Regions from separate parts of the Erwinia sp. AC075 genome, predicted to be linked through region 2. Evidence: predicted binding sites of a transcription regulator. Region 2 holds the regulator's gene; each other region holds the start of a gene.
The links. The regulator LexA, encoded in region 2, represses DNA repair genes until DNA is damaged. The targets are predictions, from matches to a motif close to TNCTGTATGTACATACAGNA.
Positions count from the first base shown of each region.

Region 1: AC0IXH_RS09585 (DNA translocase FtsK 4TM domain-containing protein) is a predicted target of LexA. The motif match lies at 4,084-4,103, and genes of this name have one in related genera.
Region 3: sbmC (DNA gyrase inhibitor SbmC) is a predicted target of LexA. The motif match lies at 2,627-2,646, and genes of this name have one in related genera.

Region 1 covers NZ_CEEDEU010000001.1:2,043,780-2,051,195, forward strand. The annotation lists gene lolA (outer membrane lipoprotein periplasmic chaperone LolA) at 1-266, opposite strand, end outside; gene AC0IXH_RS09585 (DNA translocase FtsK 4TM domain-containing protein) at 468-4,022, opposite strand; gene lrp (leucine-responsive transcriptional regulator Lrp) at 4,142-4,636, opposite strand; gene trxB (thioredoxin-disulfide reductase) at 5,165-6,133, shown strand; gene cydD (heme ABC transporter permease/ATP-binding protein CydD) at 6,279-7,416, shown strand, end outside.
Region 2 covers NZ_CEEDEU010000001.1:3,414,958-3,422,373, forward strand. The annotation lists gene AC0IXH_RS16100 (conjugal transfer protein TraF) at 1-1,131, opposite strand, end outside; gene zur (zinc uptake transcriptional repressor Zur) at 1,608-2,123, shown strand; gene AC0IXH_RS16110 (CsbD family protein) at 2,251-2,460, opposite strand; gene dinF (MATE family efflux transporter DinF) at 2,701-4,023, opposite strand; gene lexA (transcriptional repressor LexA) at 4,143-4,751, opposite strand; gene AC0IXH_RS16125 (diacylglycerol kinase) at 4,868-5,227, opposite strand; gene plsB (glycerol-3-phosphate 1-O-acyltransferase PlsB) at 5,356-7,416, shown strand, end outside.
Region 3 covers NZ_CEEDEU010000001.1:567,130-574,545, reverse strand. The annotation lists gene AC0IXH_RS02610 (GMC family oxidoreductase) at 1-805, shown strand, start outside; gene AC0IXH_RS02605 (c-type cytochrome) at 802-2,028, shown strand; gene sbmC (DNA gyrase inhibitor SbmC) at 2,138-2,605, opposite strand; gene AC0IXH_RS02595 (LysR family transcriptional regulator) at 2,714-3,631, opposite strand; gene AC0IXH_RS02590 (SDR family oxidoreductase) at 3,728-4,438, shown strand; gene dacD (serine-type D-Ala-D-Ala carboxypeptidase DacD) at 4,474-5,643, opposite strand; gene AC0IXH_RS02580 (acyltransferase family protein) at 5,916-7,064, shown strand; gene AC0IXH_RS02575 (glucosyltransferase domain-containing protein) at 7,301-7,416, shown strand, end outside.

The DNA of each region.
Region 1 (7,416 bases), 1.4 Mb from region 2:
AACCACAGCGTTTTACCATCAGAAATCAGCACGCTTTCGTCCGGTGCGGTCATATGCCAGTTGAACAGGTTCGGGCGTTTAACCCACAGCTCACCTTCCCCATCCTGAACGGACTGTCCGCTACCGTCAGTGACTTTCTGCGTGAAGCTGGCGTGGAAGCTCTTCACTTTGTCCAGACGCTGCTGCAGGTCTGAAGACGCATCGGCCAGTACACTTGCAGAGGCAAAGGCGGTCAGCAGACAGCAGGAGATCAATAATTTTTTCATTAGGGCATCCTTATTAAAACTTTTTATCCCGATAAGCGGGGAAGCCTGGGAGGATAACTGTAGCCAGGCACTAGCGAAATCAACAGGGGATCCCCTGAATGAAACTGGCAATACTGTCTGATATGGGGATAAGCCCCGGAAACTCAACGGGCCGGGTCTCCCCGGCCCGTATTTTAAGGCAAAACTGACCTGACAGCCGACTTACATCTCATGTGGCGGAGGGGAAAGCACTTCACGGTTACCGTTATGGCCCGGTGAAGAGACAATCCCCTGTGCTTCCATCTGTTCGATAATACGCGCCGCACGGTTGTAGCCGATGCGGAATTGACGCTGCACACCAGAAATAGACGCACGACGTTTCTCCACCACAAAGCCAACGGCCTGATCGAACAGCGGATCCAGCTCTTCATCACCATCCAGCGTCAGACCACCTTCGCTCTCTTCGCCAGCGGTGATGCTCTCGATGTATTGCGGACGACCGCGCGCCTTCCAGTCCTGCACAACGGCGTGAACTTCCTCATCGCGCACGAAGGCACCATGAACACGCACAGGCATCGAGGAGTTTGGTGGCATATAAAGCATGTCACCCATTCCCAGCAGCGATTCAGCGCCTGCCTGATCGAGAATTGTACGGGAGTCGATCTTGCTTGAAACGGTGAACGCAATACGCGTTGGAATGTTAGCCTTGATCAGACCGGTAATCACATCGACCGACGGACGCTGTGTCGCCAGAACCAGGTGGATCCCTGCGGCACGCGCTTTCTGTGCCAGGCGGGCAATCAGCTCTTCAACTTTCTTGCCCACCGCCATCATCAGGTCGGCGAACTCATCGACCAGCACCACGATATACGGCAGTTTTTCCAGCACCGGCGGCGTGGCATCCATGCTGTCGCCCGGTTTCCAGAATGGATCCGGAATTGGACGCCCCATCGCTTCAGCCTGAGCCACCTTCTCGTTGTAGCCTGCCAGATTACGCACACCCAGCGCCGACATCAGCTTATAACGACGCTCCATCTCACCGACACTCCAGCGCAGCGCATTGGCGGCGTCTTTCATGTCGGTAACGACTTCGGTCAGCAGATGAGGAATGCCTTCATAGACCGACAGTTCCAGCATTTTCGGGTCGATCATGATAAAGCGCACGTCTTCCGGCGAGGCTTTATAAAGCATGCTGATAATCATGGCGTTAACGCCGACCGACTTACCAGAACCGGTGGTACCGGCCACCAGCAGGTGAGGCATCTTGGCCAAATCCGCGATCACCGGCTGCCCCGAAATATCTTTGCCCAATACCACGGCAAGCGGTGAGGGGTTATCGCGGAATTTAGCGCACTCCAACACTTCACGCATATAGACCGTCTGGCGATGCTTATTAGGCAGCTCCAGACCAACATACGGCTTGCCAGGGATCACTTCCACCACGCGAACAGCAACGGCTGAAAGCGAGCGGGCAAGGTCACGAGACAGGTTAGAAATACGGGCTGCTTTCACGCCCGGTGCTAAATCCAGTTCGAAACGCGTAATGACCGGACCTGGTGAGATGCCAACCACTTCGGCTTTCACGCGGTAATCAGCCAGACGGGCCTCAACCAGTCGGGCCATTTGCTCCAGGGCAAACATATCGACTGGTTCAGCTTCAATCGGCGGTTCGGTCAACAAATCCAGCGAAGGCAACGGGGTGGTTGGGCGTTCCAGACGTTGCTCATGACGCACGAGGAACGGGTGGAACAAGCTATCTTCAGCCGGTTTCGCCGGTTCTGGCTCAGGCGCTGCTTCCTGAGGAGCCTGCCATGATGGGGCAACCGGTGCCTGTGGCTGCCGTGCTACCGGTTGAGCCGGAGGAGCCTGCCATGATGGGGCAACCGGAGCCTGTGGCTGCTGTGCTACCGGTTGAGCCGGAGGCGTCTGCCATGACGGAGTAACCGGAGCCGGTGGCTGCTGCGCGACCGGCTGAGCCGGAGGCGTCTGCCATGATGGCGTGACGGGTTGCTGTGCTGGCGCATGTTCAGGCGTAGAACTGTGCTGTTGCCACTGCTCTGCGGCCTTATCGGTCTCTGCTGGCAAGGTAAACAGCGGCTCGCTTGGGCCGTCATCCACCAAATCATCCATTGGAGAGAAATCGAACGCTCCAGCGGTATCCAGTTTGAAGGACGGAGCCTGCTGCTGCTCCTCCTCGCCATACCGTTGCTGCTGTTGTTCAGCAAACTGACGAGCCAATGCAGCCTGTTGCAGAGCGGCTTCATCATCTTCAGCGAACTCTTCGCCATAGCGCGTCTGCTGCTGAGCCATAAAGGCCTCGCGCAGATGGGCCTCTTCCAGCTCCATCGCATCTTCATCCGCAGCGGGCAGAGTGGCGGAGGTGGATCCCATCAGTTCCTGCTCTTCTTTCGCCTTCTCTTCAGCCATACGCTGAGAAGGCAATTTGATGCCATAAGAAGCCAGTTCACGACGCGTTGGCAATTTAACCGGGTTAGGACGCGGCAATGCCGGGCCGATGCCTTGCTTAACCTGAGGGTTAACCGGCGCCTCACTGGTCGCACTGAATCCCGGCATAAACGGCGCGGACGCTGCCGCGACTTTAGCCGCAGCCACGACACCCTGAGTGCCAGCAGCCATATCGGTTGGCTGAGTGGACTGCGGAGCAGAGAAGTCGAATGGCGAAGAACTGTCTCGCCAGTTCCCCATCCGTGGCCCTTCATCTTCGTCATCCACCTGCACTGAAGGTGCAGGTGTGGTCTCAGCCGGCATTTCAAAGCGGTAAAGTTCAGGCGTTTGTGCTACTGGCGCAGCCGCAACAGGCTGGGCAGTCACGGGAGTCGCCGCCTGAGCGGGAGCATAAGCAGGCTCAGCGGGAACATGCGCAGGCTGAACGCTGGCGACCGGAGAAACCGGGGCAGCAGGAGCCTCTTCAGCTTGCGGAGCCGCAGCCAATGGTGCAGCAGTTGCAGCCACAGCCGATTTGCTCAGAAGCGGATCGTTGTCCTCTGCTTCATGCTCATCGTCCTGCAGTATTTTCTTCGGCGCAGACAGCAGCACATCATCTTCTTCGCTGCGGGCGCTTTGCTTCAGAACAGGTGCGGCCGGAGCCGCTTCGCCCTGCTCGTCTTCATACTCATCATCATGCCAGCGCTCATCGTTACGCGAACGATTACTGGCAAAAGTCAGCACGCCCATCACGACACCACCGATTTTCTCAGCGATAGTGAGCCATGACCAGCCGGTATAGAGCGTTAATCCCGCAGCCCAGATGCACAGCAGCGTCAAGGTGCCACCGGCGCTGCTGAACCATGGCGCCATGGCATTACTCAGCAGGCTGCCAATCACGCCACCCGAAGCGAAGTACCAAATATCATCGGCATTCAGCGCCGCAAGGCCGCATGAAGTGATCACCAGAGCCAGCACGCCAATCAGGCGCAGGGCGACTGCGAAGTAATCAATGAATTCCTGAGAGTGGCGCTGACGGAAAGTGATCCAGCAAAGGCCTAAAATGACCGGAGGAATGGCATAGGCCATCACACCAAAAATGAAGAACAGGGTATCCGCAAGCCAGGCGCCAATGCCGCCGCCCACATTGTGGATAGGTTCATGCCAGGCGGTCTGGGACCAGCTGGGATCGGAAGGATTGAAGCTCACCAACGCTGCCATCAGATAAACGGCAAAAAGAGCCACAACAATCAACAACGCTTCGAGCAGACGACGCCCACTGCTAAGCGGTTGTAAGGATACTTCTTTATCTTCTGTGTATTCCTGGCTCAAGAGTACTCTCCAGGGGCCTGTAAACTATGGAGGCAACAGCGCCGGGCGAGCCCGACGCTGAACCTGTATGAATTCACAGGAGTGTACCGAAAACTATCAGGTTTTGCACCTGCCCTGTGTTACCGCGTTTTAATGACTAAGCGGTTACTTTGTTTCACTTCTTCCATGACGACATAGGTCCGCGTATCGTTCACGCCCGGCAGACGTAGCAGGGTCTCGCCCAGTAATTTACGGTAAGCCGACATATCAGGAACACGGGTTTTCAGCAGATAGTCAAAATCGCCTGAAACAAGATGACACTCTTGAGTTTCCTCAAGTTTTTGTACGGCGGCGTTAAATTGCTCAAACACATCCGGTGCACCACGATTCAGAGTAATCTCAACGAATACCAGCAGTGACGCGTCCAGATAGTGTGGATTCAGCTGCGCGGTATAACCCAGGATGAATCCCTGGCGCTCGAGGCGACGGACACGTTCAAGGCAGGGTGTAGGAGATAAACCCACACTCTTGGAAAGATCGACGTTAGAAATTCGACCATTCTTTTGCAGTTCGTTAAGGATGTTGCGGTCGATCCTGTCGAGATCTTTACCAGGTCGTTTTTTATTGTCTACCATTATTATTGTCTCTCTTAATGCCTTCCCTTTACTTGCCATACCCTGGCGCATTCGATGTGCAGGGTTGTTCTAAGTGAAGTCAGGAGCCTGCTGCGCTTCTTGCAAAACGCCCATCCGTATGACGCATGTTGTCTGTCCACACCATGCGTCATGACCAATGACAGACTGAGTTTATTCGGCTAGCGTGCCAAAACATGGAATGAAAATCTGTTTTGCCAACCTAAATCCCCTCTGCTTCCTACACTGTTTTCGCAAAAGCGCAGCCGATTGTCAAAGCAAAACAACTAAAACCAGTACAACATGCCAGAAGTATCGCTGCGTGACTGTTTTTAAATGGATATTTTCAGGGCATTGCACTGTCAGGTGTCAGCGTTTGCCCCAAAATAGCGCACAACTCTTCCGCAAGGTGAAAGGGTCCATTGGTCAAACCTTTCGCAGTCATCGTTAACAAAATTGCAGAATGCTTTTGTTGCCGCGTTAAATTCCCTACAATCGAAAAATGTTTGCCAGACAAATAATGAGGGTCTCATGAGCACGGCCAAACACAGTAAATTACTTATCCTGGGCTCAGGCCCGGCTGGTTATACCGCTGCCGTTTACGCAGCGCGCGCCAATTTGAATCCGGTTTTAATCACCGGCCTGGAAAAAGGCGGTCAGTTGACCACCACCACCGAAGTTGAAAACTGGCCGGGTGACCCGAACGATCTGACCGGTCCGGCGTTGATGGAACGTATGCAGGAGCATGCGGAGAAATTCAACACCGAGATCATTTTCGACCACATTCATACGGTCGATCTGCAGACGCGCCCGTTCAGATTAACCGGCGACAGCGCGGAATATACTGCTGATGCATTGATCATCGCTACCGGTGCTTCTGCCCGCTATCTGGGCCTGCCGTCTGAAGAAGCGTTCAAAGGACGCGGCGTTTCAGCCTGTGCAACCTGCGATGGTTTCTTCTACCGTAACCAGAAAGTTGCGGTGATCGGCGGGGGGAATACCGCCGTTGAAGAAGCGCTTTATCTGGCTAACATCGCCGCAGAAGTGCATTTGATTCACCGCCGCGACAGCTTCCGCGCGGAAAAAATCCTTATCGACCGTCTGATGGAAAAAGTGCGCAACGGCAATATCGTGCTGCATACTAACCAGACGCTGGATGAAGTGATCGGCGATCAAATGGGTGTCAGCTCGCTGCGCCTGCGCTCTGCGCTGGACGATCAGCAGACCGAAGAGCTGAATGTAGCCGGTCTGTTTGTCGCCATCGGGCATAGCCCGAACACCGGCATCTTCAAAGATCAGCTTGAGCTGGAAAATGGGTACATCAAAGTCCAGTCGGGTCTGCAGGGCAATGCGACTCAGACCAGCATTCCAGGCGTGTTCGCCGCGGGTGATGTGATGGATCATATCTACCGTCAGGCGATCACTTCAGCCGGTACCGGTTGTATGGCGGCGTTAGATGCAGAACGCTTCCTCGATGGATTAGTTAAAAACTCTCAGTGAGTTGTTAACACTCTGCATCAATCTTGCCAAAGGCGACCTCAACTGGTCGCCTTTTTGCATTCCGCATTGTAACATTGCCAGCCAATCCCCCTGTTTTTAGCAGGGATGTTTTCTCCTCTTTCGTCTAACGCTCAGCTGGAAAAGCATGAACAAAACACGGCAGCAACAGTTACTCCGTTGGTTAAAAAGCCAGACCGGGCTGGGTAAGCGCTGGTTACGGCTCTCTCTGATGCTTGGCATGTTAAGCGCCCTGCTGATTGTCTGTCAGGCGTGGCTGCTGGCCTCACTGCTGCAGGCGTTGATTGTTGATCACACGCCACGAGAAGCCTTAGTCACCCCGTTCGTGCTGCTGTTCGGCTGTTTCGTTCTGCGCGGTGTGTTAGCCTGGTTACGCGAAAAAGTGGGATTCGAATGCGGCAGAGCTATCCGAACCACGCTCCGACGTACGGTCCTCAATCAGCTCAGCGCATTGGGGCCGGCCTGGATTCAGGGTAAACCTGCGGGCAGTTGGGCCACGCTGCTGCTGGAACAAATCGAAGATATGCAGGATTACTATTCCCGCTATCTGCCGCAAATGCTGCTGTCCGTTTTTATCCCCTGCTTTATTCTGATTGCCCTGTTCCCTGTAAACTGGGCCGCTGCGCTCATTTTGCTGTGTACCGCGCCGCTGATACCGCTGTTTATGGCGCTGGTCGGTATGGGTGCGGCGGATGCCAATCGCCGTAACTTTCAAGCGCTGGCCAGGCTCAGTGGCCACTTCCTCGATCGTCTACGTGGGCTTGAAACCTTACGCCTGTTCCATCGTGCAGAAGCGGAAACCGAGAGCATTCGCCAGTCTTCGGAAGATTTCCGTCAACGAACCATGGAAGTCCTGCGCCTGGCTTTCCTCTCCTCCGCCGTGCTTGAGTTCTTCGCTTCACTGTCGATCGCCGTTGTGGCGGTCTATTTCGGCTTCTCTTACCTCGGCGAACTCAATTTTGGCCATTATGGCTCCGGCGTTACGCTGTTTGCCGGATTCCTTGCGTTGATCCTCGCGCCGGAGTTCTTCCAGCCACTCCGCGATCTCGGCGCGTTTTATCATGCCAAAGCGCAAGCCGTCGGCGGCGCTGATGCACTGGAAACCTTCCTGAATCAGAGCGAAACCCTGACCTCCTCACAAGGCGAAAAGGTGATTGATACGCAGGATGGCCTGACTTTCGAGGCACAGGAACTGCAGATCCTTTCCCCGGATGGCAAGGTACTGGCTGGACCGTTGAATTTCACCTTGCTTCCTGGCATGCGCG
Region 2 (7,416 bases):
GTAAACGTTGGTGTCGTTGGACTTCATATCGGCACGGTAACCGGCACGCAGCTGTAACCAGCTCAGCAGACGGTACTCGGCACCCACGCCCGCATACTGGCTTTCTTCCTGCGTTTTGAAGCCTTTGGTTGGCGTTACGTCAACGTCCAGCGCTGCGGTCAGTCGCTCAGTATGGAAAGACACGCCAGGCGTGACGATTGGGCTGATCTGGTAGGTATCTTTGTAGCCGTTCACTTCTTTGGTATCGATATCGCGCGAAATAAGGTTCTGCGCGCTCAGACCCAACGTCCAGTTGTCGCCAATATCGGTGGCGGCGCCGGCATCAAGGTTGAAGCCGCTGTTGGTGTTTTTGTAACGACCGTTGGTGAAATCTGATTTGTCGTAGTTATAAACCGAGGCGCTGTAGTTATACAGGTAGGTTTTCTGCAGCTTTGGCGTGACGCCAAAGGAAACCGGATGGCCTGCGATATTGAACTCGTGCGCAACCGCCACACCGTAATCATAAACAATCGCACCACGCCCGAGGCCAGCCGACGTCAGCTTGCTCTGATCGCCTGGCAGTGGGAACACGGTGCCATCGGCGACGCCCTGAAGATAATCAATATCGCTTTGGGTGACATCAGCCGTAACGTGCGCGGTACCGTAGGCCTTGGTTACGAAAGCAAATGGCAGCGTTTCATTGGGAATGGTCACCGCAAACGCCGCGCCCGCCGTGCCGTGGGCCTGATTCCCCTTGATCCCCCGCAGTTGACTGGCCAGGTCTCCGGCCGCCGCCTGCACTTTTGGGTAATCGGCAAAGCTGGTGATGTTGTTGGCAATGTCCTGATAGCGATCGACGCTGTCAGTCAGGTCATCAACTTTATCCACCAGATTGTTTTTATCCGTCACCTGCAAACCGGCAGCCGGAAGGATCACGCTGACCGTGTCATCCGGTTTTGCTTTGGTCATCAACGCGGGGTTAGCCAGCACCGCCGTGCCGTAAGTAGAGGACGCCACACCCGTCCCACCCATGGCGTCATTACGGGCATCGTAATAGTTGCCAGCGGCTAACGCGCTAAGGGGGGCCAGAAACACTATGGGAAAAACTGCAGGACGGGAAAAACTGTTCAACTTACGGATTAATTTCGCCATTTTACCTAGAACCCACCGTGACAAAAGAGGAAAAACGCCCGTTCAGGCGTGAAGATTTCTGCTGCCTGAATAATGGACACAAAGGCAACATTTCATTGCTGTGAAGTAAGTAACAATGGTGGGGCTTATCTGCTCATTGGCTGTTTGTTTATCTGTTATCAGGCTAATCAATAAGCATTTTGATCCCGTCATTTAAGGCCGGGATCGCTGTAACACCCAGTAAAAAGGTAGTCAGTAACATTACAGCCTGCAAATTACATTAATAGAGTTTTATAGAAATTTTATGGCACGGTTTGAAACTCTTAAACCAATCAGTATCGCTAACTGTTTTCTCTTGAGGGAAATACCAGTCATTTTAAGAGTTTTTTCAGTCTGTTAAACGGTAACAGCCGGCGGATTGACGCGTTAAGGCGGGATTCGGCGATTTTCGGTGGACGTGATAACATAACAAACTGATCTGACCTGAGGGGAAAGTTATGAACGTAAGCAGTCCTGAAAAAATCCTGTCGCAGGCTGAAGCCTTGTGCCAGCAACGCAACGTCAGACTGACGCCTCAGCGTATGGAAGTATTGCGGCTGATGAGCCAGCACCATGGGGCGATCAGCGCCTATGACCTGCTGGATCTGCTGCGGGCAAGTGAGCCTCAGGCGAAGCCGCCAACGGTTTATCGCGCGCTGGATTTTCTGCTTGAACAGGGATTTGTGCACCGCGTTGAGTCCACCAACAGCTACGTAGTCTGCCATCATTTTGAACAGCCTTCTCACACTTCTGCGATGCTGATCTGCGATCGCTGCGGGTCAGTTGCAGAGCAACAGGCTGAAGGGGTGGAAAACATTTTGAAAATGCTGGCCCTGACCTCGGGATTCGCACTGGCTAATAGTGTTATCGAAGCTCATGGGTTGTGCCGGGGTTGTGTCGAAGTGGAAGCCTGCACGCATCAGGATGCATGCCAGCACGATCATACTGTCGCCAGCAAGAAGCGTGGCAAGTAGAGCGTCATCGCAGGGTAATTTCTTAGGTTAAAGAAGGGATAGTGCTGGGGGATTAAGTGGCACTGTCCTTGTGCCGGGGTAGGAGCATCGTCCTGAAACTAAATCTTGTCAGAGATTTTGCTGCAAATCAGAAACGGTGGTTATTGTGGGTTTCCCACTCACCGAGTTCCTTCTCTGCTTGCTCTTTGCCATATCCGTAGCGTTCCTGAATCTTGCCTACAAGCTGATCGCGTTTACCTTCGACGACGGTCAGATCGTCATCAGTCAGCTTGCCCCATTTTTCTTTAAATTTACCTTTCAACTGTTTCCAGTTACCGCTGGCTTCGTCTTTGTTCATCTTATAACTCCTCAACCTTAGGTTCACAGCTTTAGGGATTTCGTCTTTGCAGACCACACAGCAGCAACATAAAACGCTGCTTAACTGCTTAACGTACAGATAATTGTAGTAGATGATGGCGAGTTTGCCCGTAATGGCGAAAGATAAAGCCACATTTTTAGCTAAAAGTGACAACGAAAAGTGAAAAAAGGCAGGGAGATCAGCAGATAACGAAGCGGCAGGTGGGTGTAACGAATTATTTCAGCCCGCAAACCAGCTGTTGTTGCGCCAGTGCCTGCGCCAGATGAGCCACAACGTCAACCCACGCAGCAGCAGGAACACGGTAACGGCCAGCCACAGACCATGGTTGCCTAACGACGGCACGGTGAACAGCGTCGCGCCGTAGCCCAGTGCCGCAATCAGCATGCCGTTGCGCATTTCACTGGCGCGCGTGGCACCAATAAACATGCCATCCAGCAGATAACACCAGACACCGCAGACCGGCAGGACAATCTGCCAGAACAGATAGGTGTCAGCCTGCTGCTGCAGTTCGGGGATTGAGGTCAGTAAGGCAACAATATGCGTGCCGGCAAGGCCATAGAGAATTGAAAAGGCCAGTGCCACCAGTCCTGCCTGGCGACAGGCCGCGTGCCAAATCAGCAGCAACCTTTTTGCGTCCTTTGCCCCATAAGCTTCGCCGGAGCAGGCTTCTACCGCATAGGCAAAGCCGTCCAGCGCGTAAGCGGTAAAGGTCAGGAACATCAACAATACGGCGTTGACGGCGACGACCTCACTGCCCAGCCGCGCACCCAATATCGTCAAGGAAACAAAGCACAGTTGCAGCAGTAAAGATCGCAACATAATGTCCCGATTCAGCCGCAGCAGCCGGCCGAAATTGCCCTGCCAGGCGGTTTTCAGCATCGGCAGCGAAATGCCCCGCAGCTTCAGCACCCGCCAGACCATAACCAGCCCAATCGCCAGCGTGACGTATTCTGCAATCGCCGTGGCCGCCGCCGCACCCTGCACGCCCCAGCCCAGCCCCATCACGAACCACAGATCCAGCACGATGTTGACCAGGTTTCCGACAACCAGCAGGATCACCGGCGCACGGGCATACTGTACGCCCAGCAGCCAGCCCAGTAATACCAGGTTGGCCAGCGTCGCAGGTGCACTTAACCAGCGGATATTCATAAACAGGGCGGCCTGATGCAGCACGGCAGGATCGCCACCCACGACAGAGAGCGCCAGGTGGTTAAGCGGGGATTTCAGCAGAATAAACAGCAGGCCAGCCGCCAGGGCAATCAGTAGCGGCTGCATCAGTGCGCGGGCCAGCGCCGGTTTATCACCCGCACCAAAGGCCTGCGCGGTTAATCCGGTGGTGCTCATCCGCAGGAACAGCAGCAGCATAAACAGGAAGCTGGTCGCGGTAGTGCCCACGGCAACGCCGCCGAGGCAGGAAGGACTGTCAAGGTGACCAATGACCGCGGTATCCACCAGGCCCAGTAAGGGCACGGAGATATTCGACAGGATCATTGGCAGCGCCAGCCGCCAGAGTTGGTTATCTGAGGGAGAAAATAATCGCATGGTCATCCACTGTGCGACTGGCTTAAAAGCATCACGGAAGCTGAATATGCCAGTCAATAAGGCATACAGCTTACCAAAAGAGAAACGCGCCGCAAAAGCAGCGCGTTAAGGTCAGGCGTTTACAGCCAGTTGCCGTTGCGGATTACGCCGACGGCCAGACCTTCAATCGACAGGGTCTGCAAGCGCAGATCGACCACGATCGGTTGGAATTCGCCGTTTTCAGGCAGCAGATGCACGATATTGCCCTGCTTCTTGAGGCGCTTTACCGTCACCTCGTCGTCAATGCGCGCAACCACGACCTGGCCGTTACGCACATCCTGAGTCTTATGCACAGCCAACAGATCGCCGTCCATAATCCCGATATCTTTCATCGACATGCCGCTAACACGCAGCAGGAAGTCGGCGCCCGGCTTGAACAGTTCAGGATCCACCTTGTAGTGGCCTTCAATGTGCTCTTCCGCCAGCAAAGGTTCACCTGCGGCGACACGGCCAATCAGCGGCAACCCTTCCTCTTCTTCCATCATCAGACGGATACCGCGAGACGCGCCGGAAACAATCTCGATCACGCCTTTACGTGCCAGCGCTTTGAGATGCTCTTCAGCCGCATTCGGGGAACGGAAACCGAGCTGTGCAGCGATTTCTGCCCGCGTCGGTGGCATGCCGGTCTGGTTAATGTGGTCGCGTATCAGGTCATAAACCTGCTGCTGCCTTGCAGTTAGTGCTTTCATCCCGCCCCCTGGTTGTTTATACAGTCAGCTGTGAGTATATACAGGTATTTGTGCGTTGAAAACCTAAAGATGTGGAAAAAACAGCAGTTTGTCAGATTATGGAAAGCGCGCCGCAATCAGGGAATTAGCAGCATTACCCAGACGAAAACAGCGAGTAGTATCGTCAGCAACACGGCAGCGGAGCCCATATCTTTGGCGCGACCCGATAAAGGATGCATCTCGCTGCCAATGCGGTCGACCACCGCTTCCAGCGCGCTGTTAAGGATTTCAACAATGATCACCAACATCACGGACCCTATCAGCAACACCCGCGTGACGGCGTCCACATCCAGCCAGCACGCCACAATCACCGCGACAATGCCGGCCACCGCTTCCTGGCGAAAAGCCGCTTCGTTTTGCCAGGCGGCGCGTATTCCTTTCCAGGAATAACCGGCGGCATTAATGATACGAGTCAATCCGGTGACGTTATTTGCCATAATCAGGGAACCCTTTGAGATGTTTAACGTCAATGTCTGGGTGGCGCACATTTTGCAACACCACAGATCTCACTGGCGCTTTCTGGTATGCTTGCGGCGCTTTGCTAACAAGAGGCTTCATGGTATCTATGTCAGGTTGGCGTAACTTATATTATAACTTATTGAATTTACCAGTAAAATTCCTGGTAAAAAGTAAAGCGATTCCCGCCGAGCCGGTTTCCGAGCTGGCGCTGGATACATCGCGCCCTATTATGTATGTGCTGCCTTATGATTCAAAGGCCGATCTGCTGGCGTTGCGTGAGCAATGCCGTAAACAGGATCTGCCCGATCCTTTAGATCCGCTGGAAATCGACGGTACGGTTTTGCCACGTCATGTGTTTATCCATGACGGCCCACGCGTATTCCCCTATTTCGTGCCTAACGTTGAATCGGTAAAACTGTTCCACGAATACCTCGATTTGCACCGCAGCAACCCGCTGCTGGACGTGCAGATGGTGCCGGTATCCGTGATGTTTGGCCGTGCACCAGGCCGTGAAGTGCAGGGCGACGATCAGCCTCATCTGCGCGTGTTGAATGGCATTCAAAAATTCTTTGCCGTGCTGTGGTTAGGCCGCGACAGCTTTGTCCGCTTCTCACCGATGGTTTCCCTGCGCCGTATGGCAACGGAACACGGCACCGACAAAATCATTGCGCAGAAGCTGGCGCGCGTGGCACGCATGCACTTTGCCCGTCAACGCCTGGCGGCCATTGGCCCGCGTTTGCCGGTGCGTCAGGACCTGTTCAATAAACTGCTGCAGTCCAAAGCCATCGCTAAAGCGGTGGAAGACGAAGCGCGCAGCAAGAAAATCTCCCATGAAAAAGCCCAGCAGAACGCCGTTGAGCTGATGGAAGAGATCGCCGCCGACTTCTCTTATGAAGCCATCCGTCTGACGGACCGCATCATGGGCTGGACGTGGAGCAAGCTGTATCAGGGCATCAACGTCAACGGCGGCGAGCGCGTGCGTCAGCTGGCGCAAGACGGCCACGAGATCGTCTACGTGCCCTGCCACCGTAGTCATATGGACTACCTGCTGCTCTCTTATGTGCTGTATCACCAGGGTCTGGTGCCACCGCACATTGCCGCCGGTATCAACCTGAACTTCTGGCCAGCGGGCCCGATTTTCCGCCGTCTGGGCGCATTCTTTATCCGCCGTACCTTCAAGGGTAACAAGCTCTACTCAACGGTATTCCGAGAATATCTTGGCGAGCTGTTCACCCGTGGTTACTCGGTAGAATACTTTGTCGAAGGCGGTCGTTCCCGTACTGGTCGTCTGCTTGACCCGAAAACCGGCACGCTGTCGATGACTATTCAGGCGATGCTGCGCGGCGGTAACCGCCCTATCACACTGGTTCCGATCTATATCGGTTATGAGCACGTGATGGAAGTGGGAACCTACGCCAAAGAGTTACGTGGTGCGACGAAAGAGAAAGAAGGGTTTATGCAGATGGTGCGCGGACTGCGCAAGCTGCGTAACCTCGGCCAGGGGTATGTGAACTTCGGGGAGCCGCTGCCGCTGGTGACCTACCTGAACAAGCATGTGCCGGAGTGGCGTGATGCCATCGACCCCATTGAAGCCCAGCGTCCAGCCTGGCTGACGCCTGCGGTGAATGACATCGCGCAGCGCGTGATGGTGCGTATCAACAACGCCGGTGCGGCCAATGCCATGAACCTGTGCGTTACCGCCCTGCTCGCATCGCGCCAGCGCTCGCTGACCCGTGAACAGTTGACCGAGCAGTTGGCGTGCTACGTTCAGTTGCTGCGTAACGTGCCGTATTCGCCGGACTCGACCGTGCCGGATATGACGCCAGAAGCGCTGCTGAACCATGCGTTAAGCATGAACAAGTTCGATATTGAGCAGGATAACATCGGCGAAATCATCGTACTGCCGCGCGAGCAGGCCGTGCTGATGACCTACTATCGCAACAACGTTCACCATATGCTGGTGATGCCGTCGCTGATCGCGGTGATCCTGTCGCATTACCGCGAACTGAGCCGGGCCGAACTGCTGCGTCAGATCAGCGTGATTTACCCGATGCTGAAGAGCGAGCTGTTCCTGCACTGGAATAAAGAAGATCTGCCTGCCGTGCTGGATTCGCTGGTGAGCGAGATGGCGCGTCAGGGCCTGCTGACGGCCGATGACCAGACGCTG
Region 3 (7,416 bases), 2.8 Mb from region 2:
GATGCTGCTCTCCAACATCGGCAAAGCCTACGATCCGGTGACCAACACCGGTACCACCGGCCGGAACTACGCCTACCAGACCGCGAACGGCGTCACCCTGTTCTTCGATGACAAGAACTTCAACCCGTTTATCGGTGCCGGTGCCGTCGGGATGGGCATTGATGATTTCAATAACGATAACTTCGACCACAGCGGGCTGGGCTTCTTCGGCGGCGGCAGTATTCGCGTGACGCCAATTGGCGCAGCGCCCATCAACAGCCGCCCGGTACCGCCAGGCACGCCAAAATGGGGATCTGACTGGAAGAAGGCCACGGTGAAGAATTACCTCAGCACCATGTCAATCGGGTGTGAGGCCAGCAGCTATACCCAACGCACTAACTATCTGTCGCTGGATCCGAACTACAAGGATCCGCACGGTCGTCCGTTGCTGCGTATCACCTTCGACTTCCCGGAAAACGATCTGCGTATGGCGCAGTACTGCACCGGAAAAGTGGCGGAAATTGCCAAAACCATGAATCCGCGCCAGATCGTTTCCAAGCCGACCAGCGGCCACTGGAACAGCGTGCCCTATCAGTCTTCCCACGTTTGCGGCGGCTTTGTAATGGGTGCCGATCCGTCGAACAGCTCGGTGAACAAGCATCTGCAGGTCTGGGACGTGCCGAATCTGTTTGTAGTCGGTGCGTCTGCCTTCCCGCAAAACCCGGGATATAACCCGACTGGCACCGTCGGCGCGTTGGCCTTCAAAGCCGCGCACGATATCCGCCAGTACTATCTGAAACGTCCAGGGGAGATGATTACCGCATGAAAAAGCGCACGCTTTTCGCACTGGCTGCGATCTCACTCGCGGTGCTCGGCGTTTCTGAAGCCTGGGCACAGCCGGAATACGATCAGATTGAACGTGGCCGCTATATCGCCACGCTGGGTGACTGTACCGCCTGCCATACCGTCGATCCGAAAAAACCGTTCGCCGGTGGCGTTGGCCTGAACACGCCTTTCGGTAAACTGGTTGGTGCCAACATTACTCCCGATCGTGAAACCGGTATCGGCAACTGGAGTTTTGATGACTTCCAGCGCGCCATGTCCGAAGGGATTGGCCACGGTGGCAAGCGGCTTTACGGCGCCATGCCGTTCACCGCCTATACCAAAGTCTCCCGCCAGGATAACGCTGACCTGTGGGCGTATTTGCAGAGCCTGCAACCCATCCATCAGGAAATTGAGTCCAACCAGCTGCCCTTTCCGTTTAACGTCCGTACCAGTCTGATTGTCTGGAACTGGATGAACTTCGATAATGGCGAATTCAAGCCGGATATGAGCAAATCGGCGGAATGGAACCGTGGCGCTTACCTGGTTGAAGGGTTAGGCCATTGCGGAACCTGCCATACGCCGAAAAACATCCTCGGCGGTGACAAGAACAGCGCGTTCCTGTCCGGCGCGGTGGTCGAAGGCTGGTGGGCACCGAATCTGACCAGCGATGAGCATGCCGGTTTAGGCAAATGGACGCAGGAAGATATCGTCAGCTATCTGCGTACCGGCGTAAACCGGTATGACATCGCGTCCGGGCCGATGGCGGATGCGGTGAAGAACTCGACGCAATACTGGCGCGACGAGGATCTGAAAGCGGTCGCCACCTACCTGAAAGCCTCGCCAAAACAGGGCGATGACAAGCCGGCAGCACTGGCCGCAGACGACAGTCGGATGAAAACCGGTGCAACGATTTATGAAGCAAAATGTTCTGCCTGCCATGCGCCTCAGGGCCAGGGCGGTAAGAATATCTTCCCTCAGCTGGCCAATAACCCGCTGGTGAATGCGCCGAACGCCACCTCGCTGATCCATGTGGTGGTTGCGGGCAGCCGTGGCGTGGATACGGATACCCGTCCAACCGCGCCAGCGATGCCTTCGTTTGCCGGCACCCTAAGCAATGAGGAAATGGCCGATGTCATTACCTACGTTCGCAACAGCTGGGGTAATGCCGCATCACCGGTCAGCGCTGGCGATGTGGAGGACCTGAAGGAAGAACTGCGTAAATAGCGTGCCCCGGATGCTTGCTGCAGGGTTAAAACCTGCACGGTAAACCGGCTAAGCCGATTGCAGGGTTCGCAATAAGAGCAGCGTGAGTGATTGCGCTGCTCTTTCATTTTTATTCCGCTTTGCTGACCGGAATATAGAGCTCGATATCCCATTCGCCGCTCTGCGAACCGTCGTTCAGGTAGTGATCAAAACAGGGCCCTTCCGCCATCACATACCCGCTGTCCGGCAGCCACTCATCAAAGAAGGCATACCAGGGTTTGGTGAAATCACCGTCGTTCACATGCACCAGATTCATCGCATAGGTTCCGGCGGGAATGATGCTGAGCCTGGCGCCCTCACTCCCTTCAGGCAGCTCGAAGTCGGTCGGCACGCCGATCACCGTTTCAATTTTCAGCTCTTCCGCTGGCACCGCCCGCGGATTACCGTGATACACGCCCATCCATGGGCCCATCACATTATGCTTGCTGGTCCAGGCCACCAGTTTGTCAAAGCCTTCGGGCGCGGTGACTTCCCACGGGCCCACAAGATGAAAACCGGCTGTTTTGCTCTCTTCACGCTCAACGATTTCAACATTCATCTTCTTGTTCCTCATTAGGATAACTGGTTAAACATACAGTCAGAAGTGTAGATGATCGAGCAAAAAAGCCGCTGAAATGTTGTTTTGCGAGCCAGCCAGCAAAAGACTTTAGTCGGGCCGGGTCAGGCTGAAATCCTGCCACTGCTGGGCGAGCGCCTCGCGCAGATAGTCGACAAACAGCCGCACGCGCGGAGGCTGTTGCTTGCCATTCAACCAGATCGCATGCAGTGGCGCGGCGGGAAGAGGATGGTCAGTGAGAACCTGCACCAGCTTGCCGGATTTGAGGTCGTCTGCCACATCCCAGACAGATTTCACCACGATCCCGGCACCGTGCAGTGCCAGGCCGTGTGCAGCCTCACCGGTATTGACGTGAAAACGGGCGTTGATCTGTACGCTGCGCTGAGATTCTCCGGCGCCAAAGGTCCACTCGGTGACCGGGTTATCGCCAGAGATAATGCAGCTGTGCGCGCTTAACTCCTCCAGTGACAGAGGCTCACCGGCCTGCTGCAGATACGCAGGAGACGCGCAGAGCACGCGCTGATTTGGCACCAGTTCCCGTGCGACCAGCCGGGAATCCGCCAGCGCGCCGTAGCGTATTGCCAAATCGTAGCCGCTGGCCGCCAGATCGATCACCCGGTCGCTCAGATGCAGATGCAATTTGACGCTCTGATGCTGTTGCATAAATCGGGTAACAATCGGCGACAGCCAGCGCTGGCCCATACTGTGCGAAGAGGTAATGCGCAAGGTGCCGCTGGCTTTGCCCTGCCTTGATGAGAGCGCACTCTCAATCGAGTCCAGCTCCTGCTGCAGCCGCAGAGCATGTTCGGTAAACACCAACCCTTCGTCGGTCAGCGAGACATGCCGCGTGGTGCGATGAAACAGACGCACGCCAAGCTGCTGCTCCATTTGCGTCAGCCTTTTGCTGACCACAGCCAGCGATAATCCCAGCTGTCGCCCGGCCGCAGAGAGTGAACCACAGGCGACGATGGCGTTGAATAAGGCGATGTCACGGATATCTTTCAGCATAGTGATTCTCAATGTAGCGGCAACAATCCCTTGCAAGTGTTGCATATTCCGTCAAGAAAGCGAGAGGCATAAGCTTGAGGAAAACCTGAGGAGAAGATGATGACTTTTAAACAACAGCAAGTATTAGTGGTCGGCGGCAGTTCCGGGATCGGTGAAGCCATCGCGGCGGCATTCGTGGCTGAAGGTGCCAGGGTGACCATTGCCTCACGCAGTCTGGATAAGCTGCAGGCAGCCGCAGCCCGACTGGGAGACGTCGAAGTTGCCGTGCTGGATACCGCCGACAATCAGCAGATTGAACAGTTCTTTGCTGCGCATCCGGCCTGGGATCATATTGCGATTTCAGCAGCACAGACGCCGGGCGGACCGGTGAAAAGTCTGCCGCTGGACAGCGCTTACAGCGCAATGGAAAGTAAGTTTTGGGGAGCCTACAGGGTTGCCCGGGCAGCCAAAATTGCCGAACGCGGCTCGCTGACCTTTGTGTCGGGATTTTTGAGCGTCCGTCCGGGCAAATCGGTGTTGCAGGGCGCCATCAACGCGGCGCTGGAATCATTAGGACGTGGTCTGGCGCTGGAGCTTTCGCCGGTGCGGGTAAATACCGTTTCCCCTGGCGTGATTGAGACGCCGCTGTGGGCTGGCATGGAGGACGTCGCCCGGGAGCAACTCTTTGCCACCCTGCGCGAATCGTTACCCGCCAAAACGCTGGGGCAGCCGGAAGATGTGGCGCGGGCGGTGCTGTTTCTGGCCGGAAATGCCTACACCACCGGTTCAACCGTGCTAGTGGATGGCGGTGGTGCCATCAAGCCTTAAGCAGCAGGCGGCCCATTGCGGGCCGCCTGTTTCACTTACAGCTTCTGTTTGATGTAGTCTTCGATGCGGGTAATGATGCCTGCTTCCTTCACTTCCTGCAGGGCAACCAGCGGATAAGACGCCAGCGTCTTGTCGCCATCAACCAGTTGAATCGATCCCACCTGCTCATGGGCTTTCAGTGGTGCTTCCAGATCTTTGCGATCGATAACGTATTTCGCTTTAATCTTTTTCACTTCATCACGCGGCAGGGCCAGATAAACATCTTTATCGCTGCCGACGGAGACCTGATGCGGATTGCCGTACCAGACGTTTTCATGACCAATTTCTTTGCCGGCATGGAACAGCTGCACGGTATCGAAATTGTTCTGGCCCCAGGTCAGCAGTTTACGCGCCTGCTCTTCACGCCCTTTGGTACTTTTTCCGCCCATGATCACCGCAATCAGACGACGCTGTCCGTCCACGCTGGAAGCAATGATATTAAAACCGGCGCTTTCGGTGTGACCGGTTTTCAGACCGTCGACGTGTAGGGTTTTATCCCATAACAAACCGTTACGATTCTGCTGGGTGATGCCGTTCCAGGTGAGGGATTTTTCGCCATACATCTGATAAAAATCGGGCTCGCCGGAAATAATCGCCCGGGAAAGCTTCGCCAAATCCCCGGCGGTCGTGAACTGACCCGGCGCATCCAGACCATGAACGGTTTCGAAATGGGTATTGGTCAGGCCCAGCTTGGTGACGTACTGGTTCATCTGATCAACAAAAGCTGACTGGCTGCCCGCGACATAATCGGCCAGCGCAACACAGGCATCGTTACCGGAGTCAATAATCACGCCACGGCTCAGATCGCGGACGGAAACTTTCTCGCCCGGCTTCAGGAACATCAACGACGATCCTTTAAACACGGGATTGCCCGCGCCCCATGCATCCTGCCCTATCGTTACCATGTCATCACGCGTGATGCGCCTGGCATCGATCGCACGGTCGACCACATATCCCGTCATCAGCTTGGTGAGGCTGGCTGGATTGCGACGCTCATCGGCGTTGCCCTGGGTTAACACCTGGCCGGTAGTGGCATCCATCAATACCCAGGAAGCGGCATCGACAGAAGGAGGCGTCATAGGAAAGGCCAACGGATTGTCATCGGCATGAGCCAGGGAGGCAAAAGCCAAAACCACACTAATACTTGCAAGCTGACGCTTCTTCAACGGAACACCCTCAATAATCTGCTGTGTAAAAAAACCAGCCTGTTTTACGGGATCCTGTGCATCATTGTATGAATAAATTGCAAGAAAATATTAATTTTCAGTCGATTAGATTGGTGATTAGTTGAGCGAAAGTTATCAACGGCACAACCAGCCATTAACAAAAGCCCAGGGATATTCTGATAAATTTTACTTTAGGAACAACAGACCTTGTTTCAGCTGACATGTCCTTTACGCTTGGCTTACGAAAATTTACACAAGTATGAGGATTTACTATGTCTGCCACACGAGGCTGGTCTACAGAACTTGAGGGGTTGCGAGGCATCGCGTCACTCTGGGTTCTGGTTGGTCATATCAGTTTACTGATTCATTGCCATATCACGCTGATCTCCTCACCTGGCATTGGTGTGGATCTCTTTATTCTTCTCTCTGGCTACCTGATGGCCAAAAACTATGTTGAGCGCCAACATAAAGAGCCGTGGCAGAGCGCCAGCACCATCAAGACCTTCTGGACGCGCCGTTTTTTCCGTATCGCCCCGCTCTACTATTTACTGCTGATTATCGCGCTGGTATACGGCCCGTGGTTTGGTGAGATGCGCGACACCATCGCCCACTTCTATTCCGGCACGGCAACCGAGTCATCGCGCTACTCGGATCAGTCGCTGGCAAATATCCTGACCCATTTCAGCTTCCTGTTCGGCCTGTTACCGGCTTACGGTTTTAATACCGTGCTGCCAGACTGGAGTATCGGACTGGAGATGCAGTTCTATCTGTTGTTCCCGTTCATCATGCTGGTGACCATGCGCTTTGGCTACGCCACCTCGCTGATTGGCTTTATGGTGCTGTGCTGCGTGGGCCGCTATGTGCTGGCGGATTACTATGAAGCGTTCGAGATGCCTTCAATGATCCTGATAAAGCTGAATATGTTCCTGTCCGGCATGCTGCTGGCTGAAGCCGTGCGCCGTAAAGCGCTGCTGTATGTTGCCTTTGCGCTGCTGGGTCCGGTTGCCAGTAAGGTGATTGGTCTGGAAGACATTCCGCTGCAGCTGGTGATGGAAGTGCTGATGATTGTCGGCATGGCCGCGATCCTCTGGCAATACGCCGAAGGCAGCCTGATGACCAAAGTCATTGCCCTGCCCCGCAAACTGTTGAACAACCGCGTCAGCACCTGGTTGGGCGATGTGTCCTTCTCGGTCTATCTGCTGCACCTGTTGATTGTGATCCCAGCCATTGCGCTGCTGCTGACCCACACCGGTCTGGGCGGTAAGAGCGACATGATGCGATTCGTCACGGTCTGTGCCATCTGCATCCCGATTACCTATGCGTTAGGATCGTTGCTCTATCGCTACGTTGAAAAGCCTGGGATTCTGATTGGGAAGAAGGTGCTGGGACAACGGCCTGTGGTGAGGGATGTAGCGGGTTAAAACTGCCTAACCAACATTCACAAGGAAGTGAATGCTTCATTAAAATAACATTATATATCATACATTTATAAAAAATTCACTTCCTCTTATCCTCGATATGTTTTTTTCCCTTTGCAGCAAAGACTTCAAGTCGCTAATGTGTGTGGCTTAAATCTGGAAATCATCAGAACTATCGGGGTCAATTTAAGGCCGATGTTTAAAAACAACAAGTTTAATGTTAGTGCCGGAAATGAACAATGAATTACAAAGAGATGAACTGCCTGTCAAACCGAAGCTCTGCTAGTTACATTTTCATTGCGAGTTTTATTGTATCATTATTATCCAGCATGATTGTGTATGGATTCGAACTTAC